One region of the Bartonella sp. TT67HLJMS genome, then DNA from elsewhere that is predicted to be linked to it. Evidence: predicted binding sites of a transcription regulator. Region 1 holds the regulator's gene; the other holds the start of a gene.
What was found. The regulator HrcA, encoded in region 1, represses chaperone genes, less so after heat shock. The targets are predictions, from matches to a motif close to GTTAGCACTCNCNNNNNGNGAGTGCTAAC.

Region 1 (7,553 bases):
GTATTGCGTTTCTATTTCGCGCTTAAAGGCGGTGACAAAACGTGGTTGATCAACACCATGGATGCGAACATGCGAATTAAAGTCACAATAAGGACATTTAGCTGCACAAAAGGGCCAATGAATGTAAATGCCAAAAGGTTCATTCATGAGAATGCTAAAAGGTTTTCTGCCAAAAGTTTGAAAGCACGTGCGCGATGTGAAAGAGGGGGAATATCATTACATTTCCAGTTGTGTTTTTGCTCTGTTGACATTTCTCCAAAGGTATTTTCATATCCATCTGGTAAAAAAATAGGATCAAAACCAAAGCCTTTGTCTCCCCGTGGAGGCCAAATGAATGTTCCTTCAACGCATCCGCGGAAGTAATCTGCATGAGCATCAGGCCATGCAATGCAAATGACGGATATAAAACGGCATTTTCGTTGGCTTTTTTCTTGCGCTCCGACTTTTTGGAGTTCATTTTCTATTTTTTTCATAGCTTTTGGAAAATTACGTGTGCCATCGGCTTGAATTGCCCAATCAGCGGTATAAACGCCTGGCGCACCCTCCAATGCATCTACCTCTAAGCCTGAATCATCAGAAAGGGCAGGAAGTCCTGTCTTTTTCGCTGCTGAAAAAGCCTTAATATAAGCATTTTCTTCAAATGTTTTTCCCGTTTCTTTTGGTTCTGGCAAGCCCAGTTCTTTTGCCGATTGTATTATTAAACCGAAAGGCGTAATTAAAGTAGTGATTTCATGCAATTTGCCGGTGTTATGTGTAGCAATGACAAGTTTTTTATCTGCTATGCTTCTCATATAGATTTCTCCAAAAATGAAAGGGGAACTATTTTTGTGCTAAAAACCAGCTTAAATACTCATATACACACATTCTGCTTAATTTTACATGATATGATTATTTTACACGTTTTATGATATTTTATTCCAATAAAATTTTTTATCTTGTATAAAGATAACCTTGCAAAGATATGAAGGACATGTCTTTTTTATAATAGCATTTTTATGGTAAATTTCCAATTTCCGGCTTGCTCTAAAGGGTGAAATTTTTTATTTACAACGGCTTTTAAACAATCCAGATTCTCTTGGCAAGTCTCTACAGTAGACTACTTTGTAGATCAACTCTTAATCTTAAATATTTTTCACACACTCTAACAAAAAATACCTCTTGCGTAATGTATCAATCATCACTCTGAAAGCTAGAATTTTACGGTTCAATAGGATAATATGTTCTATACTACTTTAGACTATTTGACCAAACCTTGGCAAAACTTATATAAGAGATGAGGATTTTAAAAGTAGTGAAACAATTGTGATGAAGCACAAAACTATTGATAATGAACTAAAATATCTTGATGAACGTTCGCGTGATATTTTTCGCCATATTGTTGAAGCTTATCTTAATGATGGTGAACCTGTAGGGTCACGCAATCTTTCGCGGCTTTTACGACAGACATTATCACCTGCGACGATTCGCAATGTGATGAGTGATCTTGAACATCTCGGTTTGATTTATGCACCACATGTTTCTGCGGGTCGAATGCCGACACAATCAGGTTTACGCTTTTTTGTAGATGCATTTATGGAAGCGGGTGATTTGCCAAACGAAGAGCGAGAAAATATTGAAATGCAAGTCAAAGAGGCAGGTCATGCACAATCGGTTGAACATTTTCTTGTTCAAGCAAGCCGAGTTCTTTCAGATCTTTCACGTGGGGCAGGGCTTGTTTTAGCAACAAAACAAGAAGGAACATTGAAACATATTGAATTTGTGCGCCTTGATAGGGAGCACGCTCTTGCCGTTTTGGTGACTCAACAAGGTGAAGTTGAAAATCGTATTGTTCATTTGCCAGAAGGGGTTACCCATGCACAATTGACGGAAGCAACGAATTTTCTCAATGCCCATATCCAAGGACGTACATTGAGTGAAGCTAAAGGGGAAATTGCCCGCTTATGCGCAGAAACACGGGCTGCGCTTGATGATTTATCGCATCATCTTGTTGAAACGGGATTAGCTCTTTGGGGAGGAGAAGGTGCTGATCATAAAATACACCTCATTGTTCGCGGGCGTAGCAATTTACTTGAAGATGTGAAAGCAGAAGAAGATTTAGAACGGTTACGCCATTTGTTTGATGATCTTGAAACGCGTGAGAGTATGGCACAGCTTCTCGATTTAACGGATGAAGGTTCTGGGGTTCGAATTTTTATTGGTTCAGAAAATAAGTTATTTTCACTTTCTGGTTCTTCTTTAGTTGTAGCACCTTATCGTGATTCACAACAAAGAGTCATTGGTGCTTTGGGCGTTATTGGTCCTACACGGCTTAATTATGCAAGGATTGTGCCCATGGTTGATTATACAGCTCAACTTGTGTCACAGTTATTGCGTTAAAACGATGCAGGTAAGTATTTGTACTATAGAAGCTCATTGTATTATATACATCGATACCCCTTGATTTTTGTCTGTAGAATTTCGATATCGAGAATAACGAATCTTATGAAGGAATAAAATTTTTATGTCTGATGAAAAAAACAAATTTACTGACTCTTCATTTGAAAATTGTGATTTAAAAAATCCAGCTGATCGTAATACACTTAAACAGGCAGCCGATGAATTTTTAAAAACACAAAAAACAGAGGAACACGAAGACGTTGAAAAAGAAAGCAATGAGGTTAGTGATCTTTTAGCGTCTTTGCAGGATGAAAATAAAGAACTGAAAGATCAGCTTTTACGTCTTGTTGCAGATATGGAAAATCTTCGACGCCGTACTATGCGAGATGTGGCGGATGCAAAGGCTTATTCCATTGCTAATTTTGCACGGGATATGTTATCGGTTTCTGACAATCTCAATCGTGCTTTGGAAGCCATTCCAGAAGGGGCAAAGGAGAGTGATGCTGGTTTGAAATCATTGGCAGAAGGCGTTGAAATGACTGAACGTGCCATGATGGCAGCATTAGAACGTCATGGGGTGCAGAAAATTCATCCAGAGGGACAAAAATTTGATCCTCATTTTCATCAAGCGATGTTTGAAATTCCTAATGCCGATGTTCCAGATAACACTGTTCAACAAGTTGTTCAGGCAGGTTATATTATCGGGGAAAGGGTGTTACGTCCAGCTATAGTGGGTGTAGCTAAAGGAGGAGCAAAAGAAGCTTCTGGTGAAGCTGATTCTGCTTAAAATACATCAATAATAAATCTCCAACATAAAATGCAGTATTCCCTGCAATTACACATATATGAGGTCTTTTCTCAAAGAGTTTTTAAAGGGTGTTATAAACACCCTTTTATCTTTGAAGCGCCCAACTTCCTTTTACAAGATACACGGACTCGCTTGAGGGAGATGACGATGAAAATAAAACAAAGTGATCGACCTCAAAAGGAGGGATAAAAAAATCATCTTGAAAAGATAGATAAGAAGAAAGATCTTCAAGATTGATATCAAATATTCGTGCAAGAGTAATATGCGGAATAAATTGTCTTTCATCAGGCTTTAACTCTAATTTATTCCGGATATATTGCATCTTTTCATGTAAAAGATTAAGCTTTTCACAAGGTTCAATGCGAACTACAAGAGAATGGGGAGCATTTTCTGAACCAAAAACTTCAAAACCATCTATTTGTAGCATAAAAGGAGAGAGCTTTATTGTATCAAAGGCGTGCATAAGTGCATCTGCGGTAGCACTTTCAACTTCACCGAAAAAAGATAAGGTGACGTGAAAATTTTGCGGGTTGATCCATTGCGCTTTTGGTAAGCCATTTTGCAACGATACAAGTTGTTGTGTTGTTTGTTGAGGAATCTGAAGGGCACTAAATAGACGACCCATAATATTATCTCCTTATAATGAAAGATGCTATTCCAAGCACAATATAGATAATAAGGGCGAGGCATGTACCATAGAAAATAAGGCAATAGTATTGAAAAAGAATGTCTAAAAAATGCTTACTATAATTATGAGCGTACAAAGCTTATTCGTTTTAAAAAATGGTTATGATATCGATAAGAATTGCGTTTTCATGAGCTGTATCACAATGATGTGCAATGGAAGATTACTTATGTATTATATGGAAGATTACTTATGTATTATAAAGACTACAAAGTGAGCAGAAAATAAGAAAAGTTGATAGATTTTTGATGTGCGAAATTATTTTGACATCTATCTTTAGCCTAAAATAAAGCATATTCTAATACAAGGTGAAGAGTTCTCTTTTTCTGTAAAGATTTAATTATACGGTTAAGTCGGGTAATAGCCGTAATACGCAAAACTATTCAAATTGATCAAATAATGTTAGGAAAGGAAGGAAAAACTCCAGTATAATAAAATTACTATAAGCTTTTACATTTATGATAATTATGCCAATCCATAATGGATATGAATATTGGTATAAAAGTGGGAAGAGAAATTAAAATTCAAAATAATGATGGAAAGTTCCTATTTTCTAAGAATCATCATCCTTATTTATGGTGAGAAAGCGCTAGTTTTCCTCTCCAAAGTTGTTGTTGATAAGCTTTTCAAGAGCATTAAGAGCATCTGTTGCTTCTGGTCCTGAAACACGAATGGTGAGGTTGCAACCGGATGAAGCCGCTAGCATCATAAGTCCCATAATTGATGATCCACCAACGATTTTTCCATCCTTTTCAACTTCAACAGTAACATTAAAATTGTCAACAGTTTGTACAAATTTTGCAGAAGCACGTGCATGCAAGCCACGTTTATTACAGATATTGAAATGACGACTTATACATGGGAGGGTATCTTTGGAAAACATTGGTATTTTATTATCCGCTATAAAATCATACTTGGTACATTAATATATTTACGCCCTGCTTCTTGTGCTATTCTTAACGCGTCTGATAATGAAATATCAGGACATTTGCGAATAGAAATCAGTTTAATAAGCATGGGCAAATTAACACCCGCAATCATTTCAACGCGTCCTTTTTCAATAGCAGGAATAGCTATATTCGATGGTGTTCCACCGAACACATCTGTTAATATGATTACGCCATGATCCGTATCTGTATCGGTTACTGCGGCTATAACATCACCTCGGCGCTGATCTATATCGTCATCGGGATAAACGCATATTGTTGCGAACTTTTCTTGTACACCAACAACATGTTCCACGGCATGTAAAAATTCGACAGCCAGCTCACCGTGCGTTACAAGCACGAGTCCAATCATTTACGCAAACTCCTGTTAACTAATAAGATCCGACCATATTGGTGGGAAACACATTTTACAAGGCTTTGTCTTGCTGCCAAGAAAAATTTGCAAAAAAAAGGCAAAAATTGTGATTTTTTTATCTTTAGAAAAAAATTAGACAGATTTTTGCCATATTTTTCTAAACAAAAATGCTTCAATAGCTTGACAAATGGCTGTACAATCGGCTTCACGAAGAGAGGGAAGTTTTAAAAGAGGAATGTGCAAATCTTCAAATTGGAAAGTTTTATTTGTGGAAAAACGTTCATATTCTGGACCGAGAAAAATAACACAATCGATAGTTGTGTGCTTTTCAAATTCTATCATATAAAGACCAACGCCACGAATCTCGATACCGCCCTCTAAATTATCAGGAGTGTATCCGTGAAGCTTTCCATTTTCCGCACGCAACATTGTATAATCATCACTAATAAGCTTCGCTTCACGTTTTGACCACTCAGCACGGTCGAGCAAAGAAAGGGTAAGGGTTGATTTTCCTGATCCCGATGGACCTATAATTAACAGCCCCTTGCCGCCTAATTGAAGGCAATTTGCGTGGAGTATTTCACATTTTGTTTTCATGTCTTTTACTTTGGATAAAAGATTTATTTAGCGAGGGGAAGCATAATAATAAAACGTGCACCAGTTTTACACTTTCCAAGTGTAGGATCAATAATATTTTCGGCTGTAATTGTCCCATTATGAGCCTCGATGATTTGCCGACTAATAGAAAGGCCAAGACCAGAGTTTTGTCCAAAAGCATCTTCGTTTGGTCGATCTGTATAAAAACGCTCAAAAATGCGTTCAATATTTTCTGAACGAATACCTGGGCCATTATCTTCAATGGTTAAAATAAGGGTTGAAGCATGACTTTTCATAGTAATGCAAATTTTGCCACGATTCCGAGGAATAAAAGAACGTGCATTTTCAAGAAGGTTTGAAATCACTTGCCCTAAACGGAGTTCATGTCCCAATACAAGATAGGCTTTTCCATGAGGACGTGGGACAATATTAAGGCTTATATCAATGGTTTGCGTATTACGATACACTTCCTGAACAGCATGAACAAGACTTTCCAAAAGCGGTGTCATATCAACAATCTCTGCGGTTTCTCGTGCAAGCTCTGCATCGAGCCGCGATGCATCAGAAATATCTGTAATCAACCGATCAAGACGGCGCACATCATGTTGAATAATTTCAAGCAACTTCTCTTGTGCTTCTTCATTTTTAGCTAGGGGGAGCGTTTCAACAGCACTGCGTAGGGAGGTGAGAGGATTTTTTAATTCGTGGCTTACATCAGCAGCAAAGCGTTCAATGGCTTCAATACGCATATAAAGGGCATTAGTCATATCACGAATAGAGGTCGAAAGGTGACCAATTTCATCTTCACGCATTGAAAAATCAGGAATTTCTACACGCTGATTATTGCCATTACGCACTCGATTAGCCGAGGCAGATAATTTACTTAATGGATGGGCAATCGTATGGGCCAAAAAGAGAGAAAGAACCAAAAGTACGCTGCCTACAACGGCAAAAACTTTAAAGATAACCAGCCTTTCACCTTTTACAATGTTATCAATATCAGAACCAGTAGTTGAAAGAAGAAGAGCTCCAACCACTGCGCGATAGCGTTGAACAGGAACGGCAACAGAAACAATTAATTGACCTTGTCTATTGCGTCTTTTAGCCGTAGCAAGAGATCCGTTTAATGCGCGGTACACTTCTGGATAAGCAATACCACTGGTTTTTGTTTGTTCTCTGTCAAGAGCAATACCTTTGCCATAAAATGTACTTGAATACCATGAAGTAAGGCGATCCCACATGCTTTGTTCTGTTTTAAGTGGGGGTAAATCATAACTGAAAACTTCTCCACTAGAATAAAGAACGCGCGAATCAAGAAGGAGAGTAGCATCACGATCATAGATACGTGCTCTTGTCGTTTTAGGTGTGATGAGACGTCGTAAAAGAGGGGCAACTTGCTCAGGGTTAATAGGGAAATCCCAAGAATCGGTTGATTGAGGGGCGGGTGTAACGCTTTCACCAGTTTGTAACTCTAAGAGTTTTTGGGGATCAATGAGGATAGAATTTGTATCTACTGTTGCAGAAGCAGCAATAGCCCCAGCAATAATTTTTCCTTGGGTACATAAACTTTTAATTTTTGCTTCAATTAAACCATCGCGAAATTGGTTAAGGTATAAAATGCCTGTAACTAAAATGGCAAGGGCAGCAATGTTTAATATAACAATGCGACGTGTGAGGCTGGAAAAAAGCAATTGTCTAAAGAGACGTTGTGTTCGGAGATGCAAACGGGCAAACATAAGAAATGGCGTTGAGGATGTACCATTAACAGTTGTTTTTTGTAAAGTT
Region 2 (7,553 bases), on a different contig from region 1:
ATTATCTCATTGAGACAAGAGTAGAAATGTGGACCAGATCCTAAAATGAACGCCGTGGGAAATCGTTATCGGTCATCATCGGGGTGCTTACACCCCGATTTTTTGACAGAAAGATTTGTTTTAAGATGTTTGCATCTTTTTAGTGGGTTGTTTATTGGGGAGCAATCATCTTTTTGGGATCAACCAGCCGGTCATAATCAGCTCCAGAAACGCCAGCTTTTAATGCTTCTGCGCGCAAAGTTGTATCATTTTTATGCGCCGCTTTTGCAATTTCAGCAGCTTTTTCATAGCCAATTTCTGGTGCAAGAGCTGTGACTAACATGAGTGAGCGCTCCATGAGCGAGTGAATATGAACGCGATTGGCCCGTAATCCTTGAATGCAATGCATATCAAAAGAACGCATGCAATCACCAAGAAGGGTAATTGATTGTAAAACGTTATAGCCAACAACAGGTTTATAAACGTTGAGTTCAAAATGTCCTTGGCTTGCGGCAAAGGTTACGCTGGTGTGATTACCAAAAACTTGGCATGCGACCATGGTTAAGGCTTCACATTGCGTGGGGTTGACTTTGCCAGGCATAATAGAAGATCCGGGTTCATTTTCGGGAAGACTGAGTTCCCCTAAACCGGAACGTGGTCCTGAGCCTAAAAACCGGATGTCATTGGCAATTTTAAACAGATCAGCAGCAAGAGCATTCAAGCTCCCGTGGAAATGCGCAAGGGCTCCATGATGGGCGAGTGCTTCAAATTTATTGCTGGCGGTTTGAAATGTTATTCCTGTGAAAGCGCTCACTGTTTGTGCAAAAGCAATGTCAAAACCTTTTGGCGCATTTAGTCCTGTGCCAACAGCTGTGCCACCTTGAGCAAGCATGTGGACATCGGTTAGAGCATTTTCAATGCGCTGAAGATTGGCTTCTAATGCGGCACGATAGCCTGAAAATTCTTGCCCTAAGGTTAAAGGCGTTGCATCTTGAGTATGGGTGCGGCCGATTTTAATGATGTCTGCAAATTCTTGCTCTTTTTGTTTTAATGTAGCAATAAGAGCTTCAAGGATTGGCAGTAAGTGTTGGCGTGTTTGCAACGTGGTGGCAATGTGAAGCGCTGTGGGAAAGGAGTCGTTCGATGATTGACTCATATTGACATGGTCATTGGGGTGAACTGGTTTTTTGCTTCCAAGTTTTCCTCCCAAAATCTTACTGGCACGATTAGCAATGACTTCATTGACATTCATATTGCTTTGTGTGCCAGAACCTGTTTGCCAGACGGAGAGTGGAAAATGCGTATCAAAATCGCCGGCAAGCACTTCATCGGCGGCTGCAATAATTGCTTTTCCAATATTTTCTGGTAGTTTTCCTTTGTCCATATTTACAACAGCTGCAGCCTTTTTGATAAGGGCTAAGGCATAGATGATGGCAAGAGGCTGCTTTTCACTACCAATATTAAAATTATGCAGAGAACGTTCAGTTTGTGCGCCCCAATAACGATCTTGACGTACCGAAATCGTTCCAAAGCTATCCGTTTCCTGACGTGTTTCAACCATGATAAGATCCTTTTTTGTTCACGGGTTCTTAAAAAAGCTAAATAACGCGAAAGTGCAACAAGAGGCAAGACTTTGAAGCTTCATTTAGAGAAATTATTTTATGGCTATTCTTGACATTAAGAGATGCCGATTTTATATCTAACACATACTAGCACTCTCAAGCTATGAGTGCTAGCAAGAACTTTAAGATTAATGCAATTATGTTCAGTTTTAAGGATTTAAAACATGGCTAATATACAATTCCGCCCACTTCACGACCGTGTCGTTGTCCGTCGGGTTGAATCTGAAAATAAAACGGCTGGTGGGATTATCATCCCTGATACAGCAAAAGAAAAACCTCAAGAAGGCGAAGTGATTGCTGTTGGTAATGGCGCTCTCGATGATAACGGAAAGCGTGTGCCTTTAGAAGTCAAGACAGGAGACCGTATCCTCTTTGGAAAATGGTCTGGAACTGAAGTCAAGATTAATGGGGAAGACCTCCTCATCATGAAAGAATCTGACATTATGGGAATTATGGGCTAATTAAAGCGCTTAATTTTTCATTGTGTACTATTTTGAAAAAACTCCAAGGAGAAATTAAATGGCTGCTAAAGAAGTCAAATTTGGCCGTGAAGCGCGTGAGCGTTTGTTGCGCGGTGTCGACATCCTTGCTAATGCTGTTAAGGTGACACTCGGCCCTAAAGGTCGTAATGTGGTGATTGATAAATCATTCGGTGCGCCTCGCATCACAAAAGATGGTGTATCCGTTGCAAAGGAAATTGAACTTGAAGATAAGTTCGAAAACATGGGTGCACAAATGTTGCGCGAAGTTGCTTCTAAAACCAATGATATCGCTGGTGATGGAACAACAACAGCTACTGTTTTAGGACAAGCTATTGTGCAAGAAGGTGTTAAAGCTGTTGCTGCGGGCATGAACCCAATGGATCTTAAACGCGGGATTGATGCTGCTGTAGATGAAGTGGTGGCAAACCTCTTCAAAAAAGCAAAAAAAATCCAAACTTCAGCAGAAATTGCACAAGTAGGAACCATTTCTGCTAATGGCGCTGCTGAAATCGGTAAAATGATCGCTGATGCTATGGAAAAGGTTGGCAATGAAGGCGTTATTACCGTGGAAGAAGCTAAAACTGCTGAAACGGAATTAGAAGTCGTTGAAGGAATGCAGTTTGACCGTGGATATCTTTCCCCTTATTTTGTCACAAATGCTGAGAAAATGGTCGCTGATCTTGATGATCCTTACATTCTCATTCACGAAAAGAAATTGTCTAATTTGCAATCTCTTCTTCCTGTGCTTGAAGCTGTTGTGCAATCTGGAAAACCACTTCTCATTATCGCTGAAGATGTGGAAGGTGAAGCTTTGGCAACGCTCGTGGTTAACAAGTTGCGTGGTGGTTTGAAAATTGCTGCTGTAAAAGCACCTGGATTTGGTGATCGCCGTAAAGCAATGTTAGAGGATATCGCAATCTTGACATCCGGACAGGTTATTTCTGAGGATGTGGGCATTAAACTTGAAAATGTCACTTTGGATATGCTTGGACGTGCAAAGAAAGTGAATATTTCTAAAGAAAACACCACCATTATTGATGGTGCTGGACAAAAGTCTGAAATTACTGCTCGCGTCAATCAAATCAAGGCTCAGATTGAAGAAACAACTTCTGACTATGACCGTGAAAAATTGCAAGAAAGACTTGCTAAACTCGCTGGTGGTGTTGCTGTTATCCGTGTTGGTGGTGCAACAGAAGTTGAAGTGAAAGAAAAGAAAGACCGCGTTGATGATGCCTTGAATGCAACACGTGCTGCTGTTGAAGAAGGTATTGTTGCTGGTGGTGGTACCGCATTGTTGCGTGCAGCAAATGCGTTGACCGTTAAAGGAAGCAATCCTGACCAAGAAGCTGGTATTCATATCGTTCGTCGTGCTCTTCAAGCGCCAGCACGTCAAATCGCAACCAATGCCGGTGAAGAAGCCGCTATTATTGTGGGCAAAGTGCTGGAAAATAATGCTGACACTTATGGTTACAATACTGCAACCGGTGAATTTGGTGATTTGATTGCTTTGGGAATTGTTGATCCAGTGAAAGTTGTGCGTTCTGCTCTCCAGAATGCGGCGTCAATTGCTAGCCTGCTGATTACAACAGAAGCAATGGTTGCTGAAGTTCCAAAGAAAGATACACCAATGCCTCCAATGCCTGGTGGCGGAATGGGTGGAATGGGCGGAATGGATTTCTAAGCTCTTATTCCATAGAAGTAATAAAGAAACGGGCCTTCTGTGCCCGTTTTTTTTAATGCTTTTTCACGTTTTGCAACCGGTGAATTTGGTGATTTGATTGCTTTCAAGAATTGTTGATCCAGTGAAAGTTTTTGCGTTCTGCTCTCCAGAATGCGGCTTCAATTGCTAGCCTGCTGATTACAACAGAAGCAATGGTTGCTGAAGTTTCAAAGAAAGATACACCAATGCCTCCAATGCTTAGGTGGCGGAATGGGTGGAATGGGCGGAATGGATTTCTAAGCTCTTATTCCATAGAAGTAATAAAGAAACGGGCCTTCTGTGCCCGTTTTTTTTAATGCTTTTTCACGTTTTGCAACCGGTGAATTTGGTGATTTGATTGCTTTCAAGAATTGTTGATCCAGTGAAAGTTTTTGCGTTCTGCTCTCCAGAATGCGGCTTCAATTGCTAGCCTGCTGATTACAACAGAAGCAATGGTTGCTGAAGTTCCAAAGAAAGATACACCAATGCCTCCAATGCTTAGGTGGCGGAATGGGTGGAATGGATTTCTAAGCTCTTATTCCATAGAAGTAATAAAGAAACGGGCCTTCTGTGCCCGTTTTTTTAATGCTTTTTTACGTTTCGTACAGTTCTTCCTTTTATGATAGTGATCTTATAGCATTTTGTTATTTTTCATTGGTTGATGTATCGCCATTGTGAATAGATCTCTCTCTTTATTCATGACTTTTTCTCTTGCATTTATGAGATGTTTTTATTGTGCGGGGATCGTGGTTTTCTTTGAAAATATTTTATTGATAAAAATACAACTTTTTGATTTATAGTCATTTCTTTCTTATACAGTTCTATTTTTTCATTTTAAGTTTATGCATGCACCATTAAAAAAATCCTGTGTTTGCGCTTTAGAAGGGCGAATGGTTTTTATGAACCAACGCAAGAGTTCGTACCCATTGAAAGTTGAAGAGAGAAAGTTGGACAGAGCATGTTGGGTCTTGTTTGTTTTTTTTATGAATAAGATGCTGGTGTTTAAGCTTTTGTATGAAAACAAAAATTTAAGGTTTGCTCTGTTAAAGGGCTTTTGTATACTGGGACAAGCATATCTCTGTTTGGTTAATCTCTGCAATAGAAAGACAGCCTCATTGAGAAAGAATGTAAAGGCATATAAGCACGCGTCTTGTCATCATCTTTTTGCTTTATGACTTTTAAAGGTATTTATAGTAATATCTTATTAAATAATGAAGATGATGCCTCAAACTTTTGTTGCTTGCGTATCTTTTTTTTGTGAAATTTCGTCATTATGTAGCACTTGCACAAAACCAATGTTTATTAGTGATTTGTGTTATTTATTACCCTTAGCTCTATTATGAGTTTTGCATAACATTTCACAATTAGCCTTGTCGGTTGCACCCCCTTTACTCCAAGCGGTCACATGGTCTGCATCCATGTCGGCAAGTTTCCAAATTTTATTTTTATTGACATTGTCACTGATTGCACATAGCGGGCAGTTTGAAATACCATTCACTTCGGCATTGGCGGTTTGTTTGGCATAGGTTGATTTTTTGGTAGCTTCATCAAATACTCTTACATTAAGTAATTTTTTATCCATCATACCACCTAGCACATATTCAAAAGTTCCTTTACGGTCTTTGACATAAGGGTCTGCATATAGGGTTTTTACTTGCTCACTAATGGTTTGCGGATTGTAAGGCTTGGATTTGTAGGTTTCATATAGTCGTCCCCATTCTAACCCCTGCATTTCTTTCTCAACAGTAGTAAAAATCCCTGATACCCAGTCAATTACGGTATTAAAATAGGTTTTTAGTTCGCTAATGTTGTCATCATGACGGTGACGGCTCATGTAGTCGCCTACATTGTTACGGCTGACCCATTCAAGGGCGGTGGCTAAAAAGTCTTGGCGTAAAGCTGATCCTCGCACATAACTCGCCCATTTGTTAATATTGGCGTTTTGGCTGTTGCTAAATTCGGCTTTTGCTAGGGTTACAAATTTGCCTGAATAGACAGCATTTAATAATTCTTGTTCATTGAGTGGTACGCCTGCAATGTTGATGGTTTTAAACCAGTTTTTAATTTCGATTTCCTCACCGTCACACACATATACTAAAAGATTGGTTTTATTAATCAAATCTTGCTGTTCAGGTGGTAGTGAGTTGAAATATTGCGGGGTCTTGTTGTTATCCATGATGGCAAATTTATTGGTAACAAATCGCCCGATACTGGTAATGCGTTGCTGTCCGTCTAAAACCTCATAGATACCATCCCCTGTTTGGTTAAAATACAACAAACCCAATGGGTAGCCCTTTAGGATAGATTCGATAACGGCAACATCACGTTTACCATCAGCATAGATATAATTGCGTTGGTATTCAGGTTGAATGGTAAGTTTGCCAGATAAGCCAAATAAGCCTTTGCCTTCAAATTCGTTGTAGGTGAATCCATGACAGATATCGGCAATGGTATAGGTCTTAAGCGTGGTTTTCATAAATTATTCTTATTTCCCGTTAGATGCTTCGTCAGCGACAACATTTAACATTAGTTGAATTATAGAAATACAATCAAGGGCATTTTTAATTTTTAATTTTCGATATTTTGCGGTGCTAGACTTATTGAAATTATTTGACTGCATAGAGCCATAATATGATATCGTGTCATCAAGCATCATTTCTTTGGTAGCCCCACCGACAAAATAGACAACCAAATCTCGTTTCAAAAATAAATTATCATCGAAATACTGTTCATTTAAAAACTTAACTGTAGTAGCACTATAATCTATACCGCCTTTATTATTTTTAACGAACTGCCCGTTACTGTAATCAATACTAAAAAGAAAACGCAAATAGAAATCTTTATCCATTTCTATAGTTTTAACATGGTTAGTATAAGTACCTAATATATCAAAATCTTTTATTATAGCCTCTGCTATCGGCTTAAATGGAAAAGAGGAGCGTATCTCTACTGTTTTTATGGCTTGATGTTCAATGTCTGACTGGTCTTTCCATCTTTTGATAATCTTTATATCAACTTGATTGATAGAATTATTTGACCTATCTATTTGTATAGAAACATTTTTACTTGTATTGTAGTGATTAAGCATAGTAAAGCATAATTGCTCAATGATAAGACCACACAAGCCTTTTAACTGAATTTCTCTTAAATTTCTTGTATCACCTGACGAATTGGCTGAATTAAAATTTATATTGCTTAAACGCTTTTTTGCAATCTCAACGATATTTTGAGTGTTTTGATTATCAGGTGTAAGCACAATACGCTGTATTCTAAATGGTAGATTGTTGAAATAATCACATCGGATCATGTGATTGTTGTCAAACAGCATTTGCCCATCATTATAATCTATATATTCAATGTACATATTAGGCACTCTCATTATTCTGCTTGTATGAGGATTCGTGAGTACATTCGATTACCCTTAATGTAAGCACGGTCTAACTTACCATTCCAATCAGCAACAGCTAAATCACTTAATAATCCATTTTTGACATCTAAATCCATACCAATAATTTTAAATTGTTCAGGGTTGTGTTTGTCTAAAAAGCTAATAGGAACACCCATAATACCTTTATAATCACTTGGTGTGGCGATAGTTACGGGTACCTCAATGGCGTTGTAATTATCGTATTTTTGATAAGCATTTTTCCCTTGAATTTTCTTATTAAATTTAAGATTTTCTGCCATTGTCATCAGTTGCAAGGGTTGATGTCGTCTGCCATGGTCGATATTTGTAAACCAACGAACGCCTTTTACACGAATATATTTATT

Region 2: the regulator HrcA is predicted to act here: its motif matches at 1,688-1,716, upstream of groES (co-chaperone GroES).

The regions. Positions count from the first base shown of each region.
Region 1 covers NZ_JBHILP010000001.1:144,744-152,296, reverse strand. The annotation lists gene hemW (radical SAM family heme chaperone HemW) at 1-147, opposite strand, end outside; gene rdgB (RdgB/HAM1 family non-canonical purine NTP pyrophosphatase) at 144-791, opposite strand; gene hrcA (heat-inducible transcriptional repressor HrcA) at 1,306-2,376, shown strand; gene grpE (nucleotide exchange factor GrpE) at 2,501-3,163, shown strand; gene thpR (RNA 2',3'-cyclic phosphodiesterase) at 3,270-3,809, opposite strand; gene ACFIJQ_RS00515 (HPr family phosphocarrier protein) at 4,459-4,752, opposite strand; gene ACFIJQ_RS00510 (PTS sugar transporter subunit IIA) at 4,770-5,168, opposite strand; gene ACFIJQ_RS00505 (HPr kinase/phosphatase C-terminal domain-containing protein) at 5,304-5,768, opposite strand; gene ACFIJQ_RS00500 (stimulus-sensing domain-containing protein) at 5,792-7,553, opposite strand, start outside.
Region 2 covers NZ_JBHILP010000006.1:23,434-30,986, forward strand. The annotation lists gene fumC (class II fumarate hydratase) at 152-1,540, opposite strand; gene groES (co-chaperone GroES) at 1,766-2,062, shown strand; gene groL (chaperonin GroEL) at 2,121-3,764, shown strand; partial or broken gene groEL (chaperonin GroEL) at 3,840-4,043, shown strand; partial or broken gene groEL (chaperonin GroEL) at 4,116-4,313, shown strand; gene ACFIJQ_RS04750 (HNH endonuclease family protein) at 5,098-6,258, opposite strand; gene ACFIJQ_RS04755 (hypothetical protein) at 6,268-7,161, opposite strand; gene ACFIJQ_RS04760 (adenine-specific methyltransferase EcoRI family protein) at 7,161-7,553, opposite strand, start outside.